DNA from 3 places in the Streptomyces sp. BHT-5-2 genome. Region 3 is predicted to be linked to each of the others. Evidence: riboswitches for the same ligand, from Rfam matches in the RefSeq annotation. Region 3 holds a riboswitch; each other region holds the start of a gene.
What was found. A riboswitch is a leader RNA that binds a small molecule or an ion and turns the genes downstream of it on or off. The one in region 3 is predicted to bind magnesium.
Positions count from the first base shown of each region.

Region 1: another riboswitch for magnesium. It lies ahead of K2224_RS17475 (NRAMP family divalent metal transporter); the one in region 3 lies ahead of K2224_RS29290 (MgtC/SapB family protein).
Region 2: another riboswitch for magnesium. It lies ahead of K2224_RS41400 (winged helix-turn-helix domain-containing protein); the one in region 3 lies ahead of K2224_RS29290 (MgtC/SapB family protein).

Region 1 covers NZ_CP081496.1:3,905,680-3,911,525, reverse strand. The annotation lists gene K2224_RS17485 (nitrate/sulfonate/bicarbonate ABC transporter ATP-binding protein) at 1-1,289, opposite strand, end outside; gene K2224_RS17480 (ABC transporter permease subunit) at 1,318-3,075, opposite strand; M-box (ykoK) riboswitch at 3,659-3,832, shown strand; gene K2224_RS17475 (NRAMP family divalent metal transporter) at 4,132-5,784, shown strand.
Region 2 covers NZ_CP081496.1:3,899,174-3,905,019, reverse strand. The annotation lists gene K2224_RS17465 (hypothetical protein) at 1-104, shown strand, start outside; gene K2224_RS17460 (helix-turn-helix transcriptional regulator) at 384-782, opposite strand; gene K2224_RS17455 (hypothetical protein) at 766-1,149, opposite strand; gene K2224_RS41400 (winged helix-turn-helix domain-containing protein) at 1,225-1,668, opposite strand; M-box (ykoK) riboswitch at 2,133-2,306, opposite strand; M-box (ykoK) riboswitch at 2,720-2,894, shown strand; gene K2224_RS17445 (magnesium transporter MgtE N-terminal domain-containing protein) at 3,198-4,565, shown strand; gene K2224_RS17440 (NRAMP family divalent metal transporter) at 4,562-5,846, shown strand, end outside.
Region 3 covers NZ_CP081497.1:305,366-311,211, forward strand. The annotation lists gene K2224_RS29285 (hypothetical protein) at 162-332, shown strand; gene K2224_RS40905 (hypothetical protein) at 320-442, shown strand; gene K2224_RS29290 (MgtC/SapB family protein) at 516-1,247, opposite strand; M-box (ykoK) riboswitch at 1,697-1,868, opposite strand; gene K2224_RS29295 (hypothetical protein) at 2,023-2,802, shown strand; gene pls (epsilon-poly-L-lysine synthase Pls) at 3,249-5,846, shown strand, end outside.

The sequences.
Region 1 (5,846 bases), on a different replicon from region 3:
TCCAGCTGCTGTTCGATCTGCTCGCTGGTGTAGTGGTGGGCGAGCAGGTCGCGGAAGAAGCCGGCGCGCAGGGTGCGGTGCGGGTTCTGCCGAAGGCTGGTGGTGATCAGTTTGACCAGGGGGATCTCCAGCGCGGCGGGGGCGAAGATCGCCTTGGACTGTTGGACGTCGGCGTCGGCGAAGGCGGTGCCGCGTTCGGTGAGGACGAGGTCGTCCTCGCTGATCTTGGCCAGCCCCAGGAGGTCGAGGGCGTCGACGAGCGGCAGGATGTCGTCGATCTCCAGGCCGAGTTCTTCGGCCAGATCGGCGAGGTCGCAGCGGCCTCCTCGGTGGTCGACCATTTCGGCGAGGCCGGAAAGGGCGTCGACGCTGGTGGTGGGCAGCGGGGTGTTGGCGTAGGTGCGCTTCTCCCGTTCCATGGCCTCGGTACGGCCGGGGAGGCGGGTTTCCTTGGGGCGGCCGGTCATGGTGCGGTAGACGCGGTCGATGAGGTCCTCGAAGGCGGCCGCGTCGCGGTCGCGGGGGCGGTCGAGGGCGACGTCGAAGGTCTCGCGGATGGTGCCGGGGCGGGAGCCGAGGACGACGATGCGGTCGGCCATCAGGACGGCCTCCTCGATGTTGTGGGTGACCAGGACGATGGCGCGGGTGGGGAACTGGCCCGATTCCCACAGTTCCAGCAGCTCGCCGCGGAGGTTCTCGGCGGTGAGGACGTCGAGGGCGGAGAAGGGTTCGTCCATCATCAGCACGTCGGGTTCGACGACGAGGGCGCGGGCGAAGCCGACGCGCTGGCGCATGCCGCCGGAGAGTTCCTTGGGGTAGGCGGATTCGAAGCCGTCGAGGCCGATGAGGTCGATGGCTTGGAGGGCGGCCTTGGCGCGCCGGTCGGTGGGGACGCCGCGGGCTTCCAGCCCGATTTCGACGTTCTGCTGGACGGTGAGCCAGGGCAGCAGGGCGAAGGTCTGGAAGACCATGGCGGTGCCGGGGTTGGCGCCGGTCAGCGGGGTGCCGCGGTAGGCCACGGTGCCGCTGCTGGGCGGGATGAGGCCGGCCAGGCAGCGCAGCAGGGTGGACTTGCCGGAGCCGGACTTGCCGAGCAGGGCGACGATCTCCCCGGCGCGGACGGTGAGGTCGATGCCGGTGAGGACCGGGAGTTCGCCGTCGGCGCCGGCGTAGGACTTGGTCAGGGCCTCGGCGGACAGCAGGACGTCGTCGTCGGCCGGGCGGGCCCGGTGCGGCTGCGGGGCGGCGCTCCGGCGGGTGCGGAGGTTGCGGAGGGTGCTGAGGACCATGGGGGCTCCAAGGCTGTCGGGCAGCGGGTCAGGCGGCGTAGCGGGTTTCGGCCAGGCGGTACAGGCGGCGCCAGAAGAGGCGGTTGAGGCCGACGACGTACAGGCTCATCACGGCGACGCCGGCGATCAGGTGCGGGAAGTCGCCGTGGGCGGTGGCGTGGGAGATGTAGGCGCCCAGGCCGGTGGCGGTGAGGGTGGTGGCGCCGAACGGGACGATCTCGGAGACGATCGAGGCGTTCCAGGCGCCGCCGGAGGCGGTGATGCCGCCGGTGACGTACGAGGGGAAGATGCCGGGGAGGATCAGTCGCCGCCAGCGTTGCCAGCCGTGGATGCCCAGGTCGTCCATGGCCTCGCGGAGGTCGGTGGGGATGGACATGGCGCCGGCGATGGTGTTGAAGAGGATGTACCACTGGGCGCCCAGCGCCATCAGCAGGACGCCGCCGACGTCCAGGGACAGTCCGGTCCTGAGGAAGAACCAGACGGCGAGCGGGAAGAGGAAGTTGGCCGGGAAGCTCGCCAGGATCTGGACCAACGGCTGGGCGATGCGTGTCAGTTTCGGGGAGAAGCCGATCCGGACCCCGATGGGGACCCAGACCAGGGTGGCGCCGACGACCACCACGACCACCCGGGCGAGGGTCGCCAGGCCCAGCAGCAGGGGCTCGCCGAAGACGCCGAGCCCGGTGCGGTCGCGCAGGTAGCCGACGAGGTCGGTCAGGCCCCACAGGATCATGCCGCCGGCCACGACGGCGAAGGTGATGTCGCCGGTTCGCTGTCGGCGCCGGTCGGTGAGGAGCCGTCGGTCGTCGGTGCCGAAGATCCGGCCCGCCCGGGCCAGCCCCCGCCCCACGGGCCCCAGCAGGCGTCCGGCCAGCGCGGGCCAGTGGGAGCGGCGCAGCAGGTCCAGGACATAGGAGCGCTGGACCTCGCTCGCCTCGGACTGCTCGTTCTTGAACTTCTCCACCCAGGCCGTCAGCGGGCGCCAGAAGAGGAAGTTCACGCCGATGACCATGACGGCCATGGTGACGATCGCCCAGCCGACCTTGCCCAGGTCGCCGTCGGCGATGGCCGCGCCGGCGTAGGAGCCGACGCCGGGCAGGGCGTAGTCGCGGTTGTTGACGCTGATGGCCTCGGAGGCGACGAGGAAGAACCAGCCGCCGCCGAAGCTCATCATGCCGTTCCACACCAGCCCGATCGCCCCCGCTGGCAGCTCCACCTTCCAGAAGCGCATCCAGCGGGTGAAGCGGAACGAGCGGGAGAGCTCGTCCAGTTCGCGGGGGAGGGAGGTGAGGGAGTGGTAGAAGCCGAAGGTCATGTTCCACGCCTGCGAGGTGAAGATCGCGAAGATCGACGCGCACTCCAGGCCCAGCATCGAGCCGGGGAACAGTGCGACGAACCCGGTCACCGCGACGGTGAGGAAGCCCAGCACCGGCACGGACTGGAGGATGTCCAGGGCCGGGATGAGGATCCGCTCCAGGCGGCGGCTGCGGGCGGCGGCCACGGCGTAGACGAAGGTGAAGACCGTCGAGATCGCGAGCGCGACGAACATCCGCAGCAGGCTGCGCGCGGCGTCGTAGGGCAGTCGGCCGGGGTCGGTGTCGACGTGGACGTTCTGGCCGGTGGCGAAGCGGATCGTGGTGCCCTGGCCCACCCGCAGGGTGGCGTACAGCAGGACCAGCACGGCGGCGGCGACCACCACGTCCACCCAGCCCATCCGGGACATCCGGCCGGCGACCCGGGAGGGCAGCGAGGCCCGCACGACCTCCGGGCGCGTGGGGAACGACGACATCACATCAACCTCCGACCACACTGTGGCCCCGGCACCGCCGGCGCCGCGACCGTGGCGGACGGCCATGGTGCGGGTGCGGGGCGGATTTCCGGCCCGGTGTGGGAGAAATCAGACTGGGGAAGGGCGCCTGTCGCGGGGACGTGCCACGGCCCGTGCGGGGGATCGGGGCGAACGGGCGAGGCGCGAGGGACCTGGCCTCGGCTGCCGCGCGGACGGCGGGGGAGAGCGGCGGACGCGTCAGTGGCTGCCGGTGAGGCAGCGGGGACTGAGGGGGTCATGACCCATGGCTGCCTCCGTTCCGTGATGCCGTTCCATGGCGCCCGCCGGATGCCGCATCCGAAGTGCGACGGGACGGGTGCCGCGAGCAGTCTGCCCCTTATTGCATCCATACGCAAATAAATGCGGTGTCGGCGCGGTCGCCCCTCTGGGCTACTTGCGCATGCGTGCAAACATGGAGAGAGGTGCAGGCTGCGGATCAGGGCTCGGCGGGTGCGGGGCGGGTGTCGAGGCGTGCGCCGGCGGCCGGCTTCCGACTCTACTTGCGTCGATGCGCAAATAGGTGCAGACTCTGAGAGGTTTGAAGAAGGCACCTCGTTCGGTGAGGCGTCTGCAGCGGACACAGGCCACTGACCCCACGACGTCGAGAGACGCCCAGGGTCAGGACAGGTCTCCCCGGCCCAAGGGGTGACCCCAAGTGGCTTCCCCCGTAGGGGATTACGCCGTGCAGTGCCAAAGCTCTGACGAGATGGGGTGAACCGGCCCGGCAGGCCGGTCCGCTCCTTGCCGAGTCGTACGGCGCCCCCGCGCGCCCCGGCCGGGAGGAGGCGAGAGACATGGACCGCGGTCCTCATAGTCCGGGCCACAGTAGGCCCCACCTCCGCCTGCCCCTGCTCCGTTCCCGCATGCGGTAACCACCCTCCGCGCGCTTCTCGCGCCCCTGTCCCGGCACCCGTGCGGCCTGCCGCCGCCGCGGGCCGCCGGCCTGCGCGCCGAGGGCAACGGGTCGCCCCCCGCATGCCCAAAACCTCCCCCCTCGGGGGAACGGGAGGTCCCTCCATGACCGAAACCATGCTCACCAACCCGACCACGGCGGCACCCCGCACCGCCGTCCTCGACGACGCCCACGTCGGCGACATCCGCGGCGCCCTGGGCACCATCAAGCAGGACGACACCGCCCCGCGCCACGGCCTCACCGCGAAGCTCAAGACCCTGCTCGCGATCATCGGCCCCGGCCTGATCGTGATGGTCGGCGACAACGACGCCGGCGCCTTCGGCACCTACACCCAGGCCGGCCAGAACTACGGCACCCGCCTGCTGTGGACCCTGCTGCTGCTCGTCCCGGTCCTGTACGTCAACCAGGAGATGGTGCTCCGGCTCGGTGCCGTCACCGGGGTGGGGCACGCCCGGCTCATCCTGGAGCGGTTCGGGAAGTTCTGGGGCGCGTTCTCGGTCATCGACCTGTTCCTGCTCAACGCGCTGACCATCGTCACCGAGTTCATCGGCGTCACCCTCGCCGTCGGCTACCTCGGACTGCCGAAGACCGCCAGCGTGCTGGTCGCCGCCGCGGTGGTCATCGTCGCCGCCTCCACCGGTTCCTTCCGCCGCTTCGAACGCACCGCGGTCCTGCTCTGCCTGGGCTCCCTGCTGCTGATCCCGATCTACTTCATCGCCCACCCCGCCACCTCGCAGATGGCGCACGACTTCGTCGTCCCCGGCCTGCCGGCCCACTCCCGACTCTCCGACGTCATGCTGCTGATCATCGCGATCGTCGGCACCACCGTGGCGCCCTGGCAGCTCTTCTTCCAACAGTCCTACGTCATCGACAAGCGCATCACCCCGCGCTTCATGCGCTACGAGAAGGCCGACCTGTGGCTCGGCATCGTCATCGTGGTCATCGGCGCCGCGGCCATGATGGGCTTCACCGCGGTCGCGTTCGCCGGAACCGGCGGCTTCGGGAAGTTCGACGACGCGGCGGGCGTCGCACACGGCCTGGAGGCGTACGCGGGCAGGACCGCGGGCGTGCTCTTCGCCATCGCGCTGCTTGACGCCTCGATCATCGGCGCCTCGGCGGTGTCGCTGTCCACCGCCTACGCGCTCGGCGACGTCCTGGGCCTCAAGCACTCCCTGCACCGCGGCATCAAGGGCGCCAAGGGCTTCTACGCCGTCTTCGCCGGCCTCATCCTCACCGCCGCGATCATCGTGATCATCCCCGGCTCCCCGCTGGGCCTGCTCACCGAAGGCGTCCAGACCCTCGCCGGTGTCCTGTTGCCCTCCGCCTCGGTCTTCCTGCTCCTGCTGTGCAACGACCGTGCCGTACTGGGCCCGTGGGTCAACGGCAAGGCCATGAACGTCTTCACCTCCTTCGTGGTCGCCGTCCTCGTCACCCTCTCCATCATCCTGACCGCCGCCGTCCTCTTCCCCGACATCACCTCCGCCGCGATCCTCGACATCATGGCGATCTGCGGCGTCGCCGGCCTGCTCGCCCTCGGCTACGCCGAACTGCGCCGCCGACGAAAGGGCTGGAGCAGCGGCGGCCGGCCCATCGACCGCACCGGCAAGGAAACCTGGCGGATGCCCCCGCTGGACCAACTGCCGGCCCCCATCCTCTCCACCGGCCGCAAGATCGGCCTGACCGCCCTGCGCACCTACCTGCTGGTCGCGATGGTCCTGGTCATCGTCCGCATCGTCCAACTCGCCATGGGCGGCTGACCGCCCACCCGATCCGGTGGCGGCGGGACCTCCCCACCCGCCGCCACCAACACCCCCGTACG
Region 2 (5,846 bases), on a different replicon from region 3:
CCACCACCGAGGAGCGCCCCGCCCGCCCGCACGCCCACTGGCACACCGTCCCGGGTCCCCAAGGCCGCCGACGCCTCGAAGCCCACTGGCACGTAACGCCCTGACTCCCTCCACCTGCGTACCACCTGCGCACGGGAAACAGCGGTCCGGCAAGCCCTTCTCGCCGGACCGCTTCGACGCATCGCCGTGCGGCTCGTTCATCCCCGTGCGGCTCGCTCCCGTGCCTGACTGGGCGTCAGCTGCCGGAGATCGGACCCGACACACGCCTGCGGCGTTCGGTGATCCGGGAGATCCCCGCATCACCGAACGCCGCACTGACGCCATATGTTCTGTTGTTGTCTGCCCTGTTCCCTGCCGTCTTGTTCCCTGCCGTCCGCGGTGCTTCACCCGACTCCGGCTGGGGCTCCGGCTGCGGGCCGGACGGGGCGCGCGGGGTGCACGGGATGCGCGGCCAACTGCCGAGCGGCCATGAGAACGGCTGGGAGGTGGGGGTTGCTGGTGCCGTACAGGACGCGGCTTCCGCTGCCGGCCACCGTGACCAGGCCCGCCGCACGCAGCTGGGCGAGGTGCTGGGAAACGGTCGCGTAAGGGGCCCCGATGTACTCCGCCAACTGGCCGATCGAGAGGTCGCGGTCGGCCAGCGCCTGTAACAACCGGAGCCGGACCGGACCGGCAATCGCCTTCAACGCCGCTGTCACGGCGGCGATTTCGGAGACTGCGAACGGCACGTTCGTGGCACACACCGGGAGCAGGTCGCCGTCGTGGTCAGTGCGCGGTTGCACCGGCCGACCCCCTTCCCGGGACGGATGCGCGACCGTCGGCGCCGTCGTCACGCTGCCAGTGCAGGTCGCGCACGGACGGAACGCGGGAGAGCATGTCGACGAGCCGGTCGAGCAGTCCGGTTTCCGTGACGTCCAGGGTGGCCGTCAGGTGCAGGTGCGCGGTGACCGAGTCGTACCGGGCGGAGCGCAGAGCCTCCAGTCGGGCGCCGGGCTGGCTCAGGGCCAGTACGCACAGCGCGCGTACCTTGTTCTCGGCGTGCCGGTCGCAGCGCACGTGGAGGGTGACCAGTGCGCGGCTCCGGGACGTCGTCGTACCGGACCCGGGGTGCCTGGTCTGCTTGCGAAGGGAACGAGGCAGGAATCGCATATCGGTTTTCCTTGGGATCTCGGCGACTTGGCGGGGAGGACCGACAGGCGCGGGCGGACCGTCGGTCCTCCCCGCTCAGCGGCGGGACGTGGGCGTGGCCGACGGGTCGAAGGCGTAGCCGACCATGCGTACGGTGCGGATCAACCCCTGGTGTCCAGGACCGAGCTTCCGGCGCAGGCGGGCGATGTGAACGTCGACCGTGCGCAGGTCTCCGGCGGGTGTCTGCTGCCATACCAGTGACATCAACTGCTCGCGGCTGTAGACCCGGTGCTGGTGAGCCACCAGATGGGTGAGCAGCTCGAACTCCATGCAGGTGAGGTCCAGTTGGCGTCCGTCGAGTGACACGTGACGACTCCCGCAGTCGACGACCAGTCCACGAACGCGGTGGACCGGCGCCCTGGGCAGGTCCAGCACTTCGTGACGGGACGACGGCGACTGGGGACCGGGCCGGCGGCACCAGCGGACCCGGGAAGGCCGCTCCAGCAGTGCGTGCCGGTTCGAGCGGTGGTGGAGCTTCATGACTGTTTCCTTGGGATGGGTCGGGACAACGACGCCGCACTCGCTGACCGGGGGCGCACAGCCAGGCAGCGCCGAGACCCCTTCAGGCCGGCTTCGAGGCAGCGTTGAGTCGGCTTCGAGGCAGCGTCGAGTCGGCGTCGACCGTCGGGGCCGGTGATGGCGTGCCGGTGGGCGTGCAGTCCGACGTGCGGAACGCGCGGTGAATGAGGACGCGCGTGAACGGGGCGCGCACCAGAGCGGGCCGGTTGGCCGCTCGAAAGCCGGTGAGAGCACCGGTGGGTGCGTGGGGGAGAGGTGGCTACCGCGGCGTGGAGGCCGAGGCAGGCATAAGGATCCCGTTCACGGGGCGCCCGTGGTCGTGGTACGGACTACTGCAACTATGGTCCATGCCTCTCGCCTCCTCCCGGCCGGGGCGCGCGGGGGCGCCGTACGACTCGGCAAGGAGCGGACCGGCCTGCCGGGCCGGTTCACCCCATCTCGTCAGAGCTTTGGCACTGCACGGCGTAATCCCCTACGGGGGAAGCCACTTGGGGTCACCCCTTGGGCCGGGGAGACCTGTCCTGACCCTGGGCGTCTCTCGACGTCGTGGGGTCAGTGGCCTGTGTCCGTTGCAGACGCCTCACCGAACGAGGTGCCTTCTTCAAACCTCTCAGAGTCTGCACCTATTTGCGCATCGACGCAACTACGGGTCGTGTGCTTGGCGCACGTGCTGTGAATCACGACGTTCCGGGCTGATGCAGCACGCCCGTTAGTGGTGAACCATCCCTTCGACCTACCACCGACAACCCGGACTTCACGACCGAAACGGTAACCGTGAACCGGTCCGGCGGGGTCCTGGAGCTACCCCGGCCATCAGCGGCATCGGGCTCCGGGCGATCCATGGCGCATTTCGCTCGTTGCTCAGGACGGGCCCTGACTCGTCGCCGACGCAACCGAGCTCCGGCCCGAAACAGGGACCGAGACGGTCACGGTCCCGTAGGTGCGAGGTCAAGCGCAGGTCATGGATTGGGAGGGGGCGAGGGCGGGGGCGTATCGTTGAGCCGGTTTTGATGAGACACCTCGTTCGGTGAGGCGTCTTCACGGACACAGGCCACTGATCCCACCCGTCGAGAGACGCTCCGGATCAGGACAGGTCTCCCCGGCCCAAGGGGTGACCCCAAGTGGCTTCCCCGTGCTTGAGGGGACACGCCGTGGAGTGCCAAAGCTCTGACGAGTTGGGGTGTGCCGGGGCCTCTGCCCGGCTGCCCTGCCATATGGCCGTGACGTCGTGAGCGCGGCCGGGACCGGGAGGAGGCGAGAGTGGACAGTAGTCCGGGCCATAGTCGGCCCCATCCCGCGTTGTCCTCACTGTCCCTTCGCGGCCCGAGGCGGCCCGCCCTCCTCCACTGACCTGACCCCGCCCGGCCCCCTTGCGGACCTGCCCGGTGAATCAGGCCCGGTGGCCCCTGGACCGAGTCCGGCGGCGTGGGGAGAGCATGCTGCCGTGGCCGCCCGGTGCCCCGATATACCGGGGCAAGGGGGTGTCCACCTTGTCCGTCAACACGCTGCTCATGTCCACCTCGGCCCGTCTGCGCGACCGCCGGGTCACCCAGGAGCGCCGCGCCACCGCCTCCAGAGCCGTCCGCACCTCGCTGGTCTCGCTGGCCGGGCTGGTGGGCGGTCCGGTCACCAACCAGGCCGGCGAGGAGGTCGGCCGGGTGGTCGACGTGGTCGCCCGGCTGTACGGCGAGGAGTCGTATCCGCCGGTCACCGGCCTGATCCTGCGAATAGGGCGGCGGCACACCTTCCTGGCGTCGGACGCCATCGGCAACGTACACGCCGGGCACGTACGGCTGCGCACCGCGCGGATCGACATGCGGGACTTCGCCCGGCGCCCCGGTGAGGTGCTGCTCGCCAGGGACGTCCTCGACCACCAGCTCGTGGACGTGGACGGCGTGCAGGTGACCCGGGCGGCCGACCTGTACCTGGCACCGCTGGTCGACAAGGTGGTGCTCGTCGGGGTGGACGTCTCCCTGCCGACGCTGCTGCGTCGGCTCGGGCCGCGCCGCTGGCAGGCCCGGCCGACTCCGGAGCGGGTGCTGGACTGGCACGCGGTCGCCCCGTTCGGCGAGCAGGCGACCGAAGGGCCCGCGGAGGTCCGGCTGCGTGCCTCCCGCGCCGCGCTGCACCAGCTGCGCCCGGCCGATCTCGCCGACATCCTCGAAGACCTCGGCCGCAGCGAGCGCCAGCAGCTGCTGGGCTGGCTGGAGCCGGAGCAGGCCGCCGACGCGCTGGAGGAGATGGAGCCGGCGGAGCTGGAGAACCTGCTGCGCGAGGCCGCTCCCGAGCACGCCGCCCGGCTGGTCGACGAGATGGAACCGGACGAGGCCACCGACGCCCTGCGCGACCTCACCGCCGAGGAGCGCGAGAACCTGCTGCGCCGCATGCCCAGCGGCGAGGCGGCGGAGCTGCGCCGGCTGCTGACCCACCGGGAGGGCACCGCGGGCGGCGCCATGACCACCCTGCTGGTCACCACCCACCCGGACGAGACCGTCGCCCAGGTCCGTGCCCGGCTGGCCGAGCAGGCCGAGCACCGCACCGAGATCGATGCCGTCGCCGTCGTGGACGAGCACGGCCGACTGCTGTGCGACATCGGGCTGTTCGACCTGGCGGTGGCCGAGGACGCCTCGCCGGTGGCGGACCTGGTGGCCTGGCTGGCCCAGTTCGGCCCGCCGGTTGTCGTCCACGCCGACACGCCGTTGGCCGAGGCCGCCGACGAGTTGGTCACCGCCCGCGCCTCCTCGCTCCTGGTGGTCGACGACACCGACCGGCCCCTCGGCCGCATTCTGGCCGACGACCTGCTCGACGCGATGCTGCCCGATCGCGGGCGCCTGCACTTCCGGAGGTTTCTTCAGTGACCCGTGACCTTGACGTCGCTACTGGGCCGCCAGCCGCGGAGCGACCGGCCCGCCGTACCGGCTGGCGGCGTATCACCATGGTCGCGGCGATCGCCGGCCCCGGCCTGGTCGCCGCCAACGCGGGCAACGACGCCGCCGGAATCGCCACCTACGCCTCGGCCGGTTCCCAATTCACTTACGGCACGCTGTTCTTCATGGTGCTGGTCACGGTCGCCCTGGTGATGGTGCAGGAGATGGCCGTCCGGCTCGGTGCGTACACCGGCAAGGGCCTCGGTGCCCTGATCCGCGAACAGTTCAGCCTCCGCCTGACCGCACTGGCCGTCCTCTGCCTGCTGCTGGCCAACACCGGCCTGGTGGTGAGCGAGTTCGCGGGCATCGGCGCCGCGTTCGAGCTGCTGGGCGTCCCCAAGTGGGCGGTCATCCCACCGGCCGCGGTCCTGCTGTGGGCGCTGGTGCTGTTCGGCTCCTACCACTGGGCCGAACGCATCTTCCTCATCATGTCGCTGGCGTTCTTCGCCTACCCGGTCGCCATGGTCCTCGGACACCCCGACTGGGGCGCCGTCGGCCACCACCTGGTGGTCCCGCACATGGAGCCCGACAAGAGCTTCATCCTCCTCGCGGTCGCCCTGATCGGTACGACGGTCAGCCCGTACATGCAGTTCTATGCCGCAGCAGGCGTCGTCGACCGCGGCGCCAAGCCCGCCGACTACCCGCTCATCCGGGCCGACGCCATCCTCGGCGCGGTCTTCGCCTGCCTCATCAGCCTCACGATCATCATCGCCACAGCCTCCGCCATCGGCGGCACCGGCCCGCTCGACTCCGCCGCCCAGGCCGCCGAGGCCCTCAAACCGGTCGCCGGCCACAACGCCGAACTCCTCTTCGCCTTCGGCCTGATCGGCGCCTCCGCCCTCGCCGGAGCCGTCGTCCCGCTCTCCGCCAGCTACGCCATAGGAGAGGCAGCCGGCGTCGAACGCTCCGTCTCACGCAGCTTCCGCGACGCCCCGCTGTTCCTGGGCCTGTTCACCGCCCAGATCATCCTGGGTGCGGTGGTGGCGATGACTCCGGTCGACGTCATCCAGCTGCTGATCGGCACCCAGGTCCTCCAGGGCCTGATCAGCCCGATCGTCCTGATCTACCTGCTGGTGCTGACCAACCGCCGCTCGGTCCTCGGTAGCGCCGCCAACGGCCCGCGCTACCGCATCGCCGCCACCGCCGTGGTCATCGGTGTCGCCGCGATGTCCACCATCCTTCTGGTGCAGACGGTGCTCGGCTGGTTCGGCC
Region 3 (5,846 bases):
GGGCGACCTGCTACTGGGCCGTGGCCTGACCCAGATCGCCACGGTCGTCGAACGTTCCACCCGCTTCAGCGTGCTCGTTCAGCTCGACGGGCGGGGCGTGGCCACCGTCACCGCCGGGCTGTCGGCCAAGATGCTCAAGCTGCCCGCCCAGCTCAGGAACCTTGACCCGGGACCGCGGGATGGAGCCGGCCGGGCACAAGGACGTCACCGCGGCCACCGGCCTGGACGGGTACTTCGCCGACCCGAGCAGCCCGTGGCAGCGCGGCACGAACGAGAACACCGACCGCCTGCCGCGTCAGCACCTCCCAAGAAAACGGCCATGGGAGACCTGACCCAGCACGACCTCGACAACATCGCGCTGAAGCTGAAGCTGAACACACGACCACGGAAGACCCTCGGCTTCGGGACGCCGGCAGATCGGCCGGAGGCTCTGCTGCACTGACCGGTCGAGCGCACCTTTTCTTTTTTCGTGAAGAAGCCTGCACCCGGGGGAGTTGTGGGTGGGCAGGGAGGGATCAGGCCAGCGCTCGTTGCTGCTCGGGGAGTTCGGGTTCGTCGAGGTGCCAGTGGAGGTCGCGGACGTCCGGCTCCAGGGAGAGCCGGGCGATGACCTGCTCCAGGGCCTGGGCGGGGGTGCCGGAGACGGTGACCGCGGCACGGATGCCGGTGGTGTCCTCGGCGTCCCGGCGGGCCCGCAGGCTGACGGGTGTCAGCCCGGATGCGGTGAGCGCCTGGAGCAGGAGGGCGCGGATGTGCGTCTCCGCGCGGCGCTCGCAGACCACGTGCACGGTGGCGTGCACCGCCGCGTCGGGGTCGGAGCCGGCGGCCGGGGCCCGGTCCAGCAGTCGCCCGGCCGGGCGCAGCACGAGGTGGACGGCGAGCACGGCGAGGGTGCCGAGGACGGCGAGTTCGAGCCGTCCGGAGGCGGCCAGGACGCCGGCGGCCGCGGAGCACCACAGGGTGGCGGCGGTGTTCAGACCGCGCACCCCCGCTCCGTCCCGGAGGATCACCCCGCCGCCGAGGAAGCCGATGCCGGAGACGACGTAGGAGGCGACCCGGGTGGGGCTGCCGGAGTCCCCGACGGCCGTGCTGTAGAGGACGAAGAGGGTGGCGCCGGTGGCGACGAGGGCGTTGGTGCGCAGCCCGGCCATCCGGGCGCGCCACTGGCGCTCGACACCGATGAGCGCTCCGCAGGCCACGCCGGTGGCGAGCCGGACGAGGAAGTCGACGATGGTCAGGGTGTGCATGGGAGCACCTCCTCGGGGACGGGGGAGGGGTGGGCTGACGGTGCGGACGGACGGCCGGTGGACCAGGGCGACTTGGGCGGGCTGGATGACGACCGGGACCGTGGCGAGGAAGAGGTGCGTCCGCAGGGCGGTCGGAGCGCGGTGCCGTTCACGGTGGCCTCCCGGCGCCCCTGGCGGGGTGGTGTCGGAGGCGCGCGGCAGCCGGCCGCCCCGCGCGGGTGCGCAGCACGGCGGCCCGTGACGGCGGTCGGCCGTACGGGGGCGTGCCGCGGCGGGGAGGCCGCGCGGGGAGGACGGTTACCGCGTGCCGGAAGGGTGCGAGGGCAGGCGGTGGTGGGGCCGATGATGGCCCGGACTACTGCAATCCATGTCTCCCGCCTCCTTCCGTCCGGGGTGTGCCCGGGGCGCCGTCGTCGATCCGGCAAGGAGCGGACCGGTCGCCGTCGACCGGTTCACCCCCATTCGTCAGAGCTTTGGCACGTCACGGCGTGGCCCCTGCGCGGGGCAGCCACCCGGGGTCACCCCTTGTGCCGGGGAGACCTGTCCTGATCCGGAGCGTCTCTCGACGGGCGGGATCAGTGGCCTGTGTCCGTGGCGAAGCCTCACCGAACGAGGTGACTGCCGCGTCAAACGTCTAGGAGTGTAGCCCCCGCCGGGACGATCACTTGCGTGGGTGTGCAAGTTCTTGACGGAATCCTGCTCGCCGGGCGGATCCGTCCCACCGGTCCGGTGATCGCGCTGGACACCGTGCCGGCCCCGGGTGAGCATGAGGCGCATGTCCCACGACCCCGAGCCCGGCAAGGCGGGCGACGCCGGTACCGACGCCGAGCGCCTGGACCGCATCGAGGCGCTGCTGGCCCCCGCCATGGCGGGGGTGGAGGAGGCCGGGCGGCGGCTGCGGCCGGCCTGGCGGCGGGTGACCCGCGGTGAGCCCCGCTGGCCCTCGACCCTCGCGGTGCTGGTGGCGGCGGCCCTGCAGGGCCTGCTGCCGGGGCGGCTGACGATCCGTCCGGAGTGGCTGCTGCCGGTGCTGGAGACCGCGCTGCTGCTGGTGCTGGTGGTCGCCGATCCGTTCCGCATCGAGCGGGTCTCCCGGCTCTACCGGTGGGCGGGGCTGGCGCTGATCGCGATGATCAGCGCGGCGAACGGCTGGTCCGCGGTGCATCTGGTGATCGGCCTGGTGCATGGCACGGAGGGCGAGGAGGCCGGGCCACTGCTGGCGACCGGCGGCGGCATCTGGGCGACCAACGTCATCGTCTTCGCGCTGTGGTACTGGGAGTGGGACCGCGGTGGTCCGGTCGCCCGGGTCCACGCCGTGCACCGCTACCCGGACTTCCTCTTCCCGCAGATGGCGACGCCGGAGCTGGCCCCGGAGCACTGGGAGCCGCAGTTCGTCGACTACCTGTACCTGTCGTTCACCAACGCCACCGCCTTCAGTCCCACCGACGTGATGCCGCTGACCCGTTGGGCGAAGCTGCTGATGCTGTTGCAGTCGGCGGTCTCGCTGCTGACGGTCGTTCTGGTGGTGGCCCGTGCGGTCAACATCCTCAAGTAGCCCGCGCCAGGCAACTTACGGGCATTCAGAGGCGTCAAAAACGGTGTGGGGACGGCGTGATGAGGGTATGACAGCCTCATGACGGGTCGATGAGACGGCCGTGAGAATCCGATGAATAGTTGCTCGGTTGCGCAATATTTGATCAAGGCTTGACCGGATACCCCGTAACCGTTCGACCGCAAGGATCTGACCTGCGGTTTTGAGCGTTTCGGAGGCGGTGCCGAAAACAATCCCCGGCGGCGGTCAATTCTTTCCCATGACATGGTCAGGTGCCGGAGCCGGATTCCCCGTGCAGCCTGCCCAAGCGGCCGGCTCCCGCTTTCACAACACGTTCGATTGGGGGAACGGGGAACCCGAGCTGCGAACCGGTGCCCGGGCGGCGGCATCTCTAGTGGCGAACGTCCGAGGGTTTCCACCCACCGGCACCGAACAACAGAGGCATATCGATGTCGTCGCCCCTTCTCGAATCGTCCTTCGAGCCGTCAGAATCCATCCCCCCGGGGGCTGTCTACCGCACCGCCGGCACCCCGGCCCCGCGAACCCTGCTCGACGTGCTCGATGCCACCGCCGCCGCACACCCCCAGGCGATCGCCTTGGACACGGGCTCCGAAGTGCTCACCTACCGTGACCTGTGCACCGAGGCCGAGCGCCGCGCACGGCAGCTCAGGGACCGCGGAATCGGTCCCGGCGACCGGGTAGGAGTCCGTGTGCCCTCCGGGACCTCCGAGCTGTACCTGTCCATCCTCGCCGTCCTGCGCAGCGGAGCGGCCTACGTACCGGTCGACGCCGACGACCCCGACGAGCGGGCCGCCACCGTCTTCCGCGAGGCCGCCGTCTGCGCCGTCCTGGGCCCCGACGGCCCGCTGCCCGGCCCGGCCCGGCCCGCCGGGGCGCCGCGCGCCCCGGGCCTCCAGGACGACGCCTGGATCATCTTCACCTCCGGCTCGACCGGCGCCCCCAAGGGCGTGGCGGTCAGCCACCGCTCCGCCGCCGCCTTCGTCGACGCCGAGGCCGGACTGTTCTGCCAGGACCGGCCGCTGGGGCCCGGCGACCGGGTGCTGGCCGGGCTGTCCGTCGCCTTCGACGCCTCCTGCGAGGAGATGTGGCTCGCCTGGCGGCACGGCGCCTGCCTGGTTCCCGCCCCCCGCTCGCTGGTCCGGGCCGGCCACGAACTCGGCCCGTGGCTGGTCGAACGCGGTATCACCGTGGTCTCCACAGTTCCCACCCTCGCCGCACTGTGGCCGGACGAGGCGATGCACCGGGTCCGGCTGCTGATCGTCGGCGGCGAGTCCTGCCCCGCCGGGCTCGTCGACCGCTTCGCCGGCCCCGGCCGCGAGATGTGGAACACCTACGGCCCGACCGAGACCACCGTCGTCGCCTGCGCCGCCCGCCTCCTGCCGGGGGAGCCGGTCCGCATCGGCCTGCCCCTGGAGGGCTGGCAGCTCGCCGTCGTCGACCCGGCCGGCCGGCCGGTGCCGTACGGCGCGGAGGGCGAGCTGCTGATCGGCGGCGTGGGCATCGCCCGCTACCTCGACCCGGCCAAGGACGCCGAGCGCTTCCGGCCCGACGGCGTGCTGGACACCGCCCGCGCCTACCGCACCGGCGACCTGGTCCGCGCCGAACCCGGGGGCCTGCTCTTCGTCGGACGCGCCGACGACCAGATCAAACTCGGCGGCCGCCGGATCGAGCTGGGCGAGATCGACGCCGCCCTGGCCGAGCTGCCCGGCGTCCGCGGCGCCGCCGCGGCCGTCCAGACCACCCCGGCCGGCACCCAGGTCCTGGTCGGCTACATCGTCCCCGACCGGCGCACCGCCGACGGCTCCAGCTTCCAGCAGGACAAGGCCCGCGCGTTGCTCCAGGAACGGCTGCCGGCACAGCTGGTGCCCGTCCTGGCCGAGGTCGAGAGCCTGCCCACCAGGACCTCCGGCAAGGTCGACCGCAAGGCGCTGCCCTGGCCGCTGCCGGCCGCCCCGGCCGACGCCGACGCCAGCGACCCGGCCGCGGCCCTGCACGGCACCGCCGCCCGCCTCGCCGGGATCTGGACCGACCTCCTCGGCGTCCGCCCCGGCCCGGACAGCGACTTCGTCGCCCTCGGCGGCACCAGCCTCGTCGCCGCCCGGATGGCGTCCCGGCTGCGCGTCCACCACCCCGGCGTCTCGGTCGCCGACCTCTACCGCCACCCGGTGCTGCGCGACATGGCCGAGCACCTGGACTCGCTCGGCGGCCCGGTGGACGAGGTCCGCCCGGTCCGCCCCGTCCCGCGTCGCACCGCGGTCGTCCAACTCCTCGTCCAGACCGGCCTGTACGGCATCGCCGGGCTGCGCGGGCTCGTCGGGCTGGCGCTCGCGGACAACGTCCTCGGCTGGCTCGCCCCGCAGGTCTGGGCCCCGCACACCGCCTGGTGGCTGATCATCGTCGGCTGGGTGGTGCTCTACAGCGCCCCGATGCGCTGCGCCCTGGGCGCGCTCGCCGCCCGGATGCTCGCCGGTTCCATCCGGCCGGGCGCCCACCCGCGCGGCGGCGCCACCCATCTGCGCCTGTGGACCGCCGAACGCGTGGTCGCCGCCTTCGGCGTCCCGTCCCTGCTCGGCACGCCCTGGGCGCGGCTGTACGCCCGGACGCTGGGCTGCGCCACCGGGCGCGACGTGGCGCTGCACACCATGCCGCCGGTCACCGGCCTCGCCGAACTCGGCGACGGCTGCAGCGTCGAACCGGAGGCCGACATCTCCGGCTGGTGGCTCGACGGCGACACCCTGCACGTCGGCACGGTCCGGATCGGCGCCGGGGCCCGGGTCGCCCACCGCAGCATGCTGATGCCCGGCGCCGTCGTCGGCCGGGACGCCGAACTCGCCGCCGGCGGCTGCCTGGACGGCGAGATCCCCGACGGTGCCTGCTGGACCGGCTCCCCGGCCCGCCCCGCCGGCGCCGCCGAGCGGATGGCCGGCGCCGCCTGGCCCGCCCCCGAGCGGCGGCGCTCGCGCCGCTGGACCGCCGCCTACGCGCTCGCCCTGTTGGGCCTGCCGCTGCTGGCCCTGCTCTCCGCC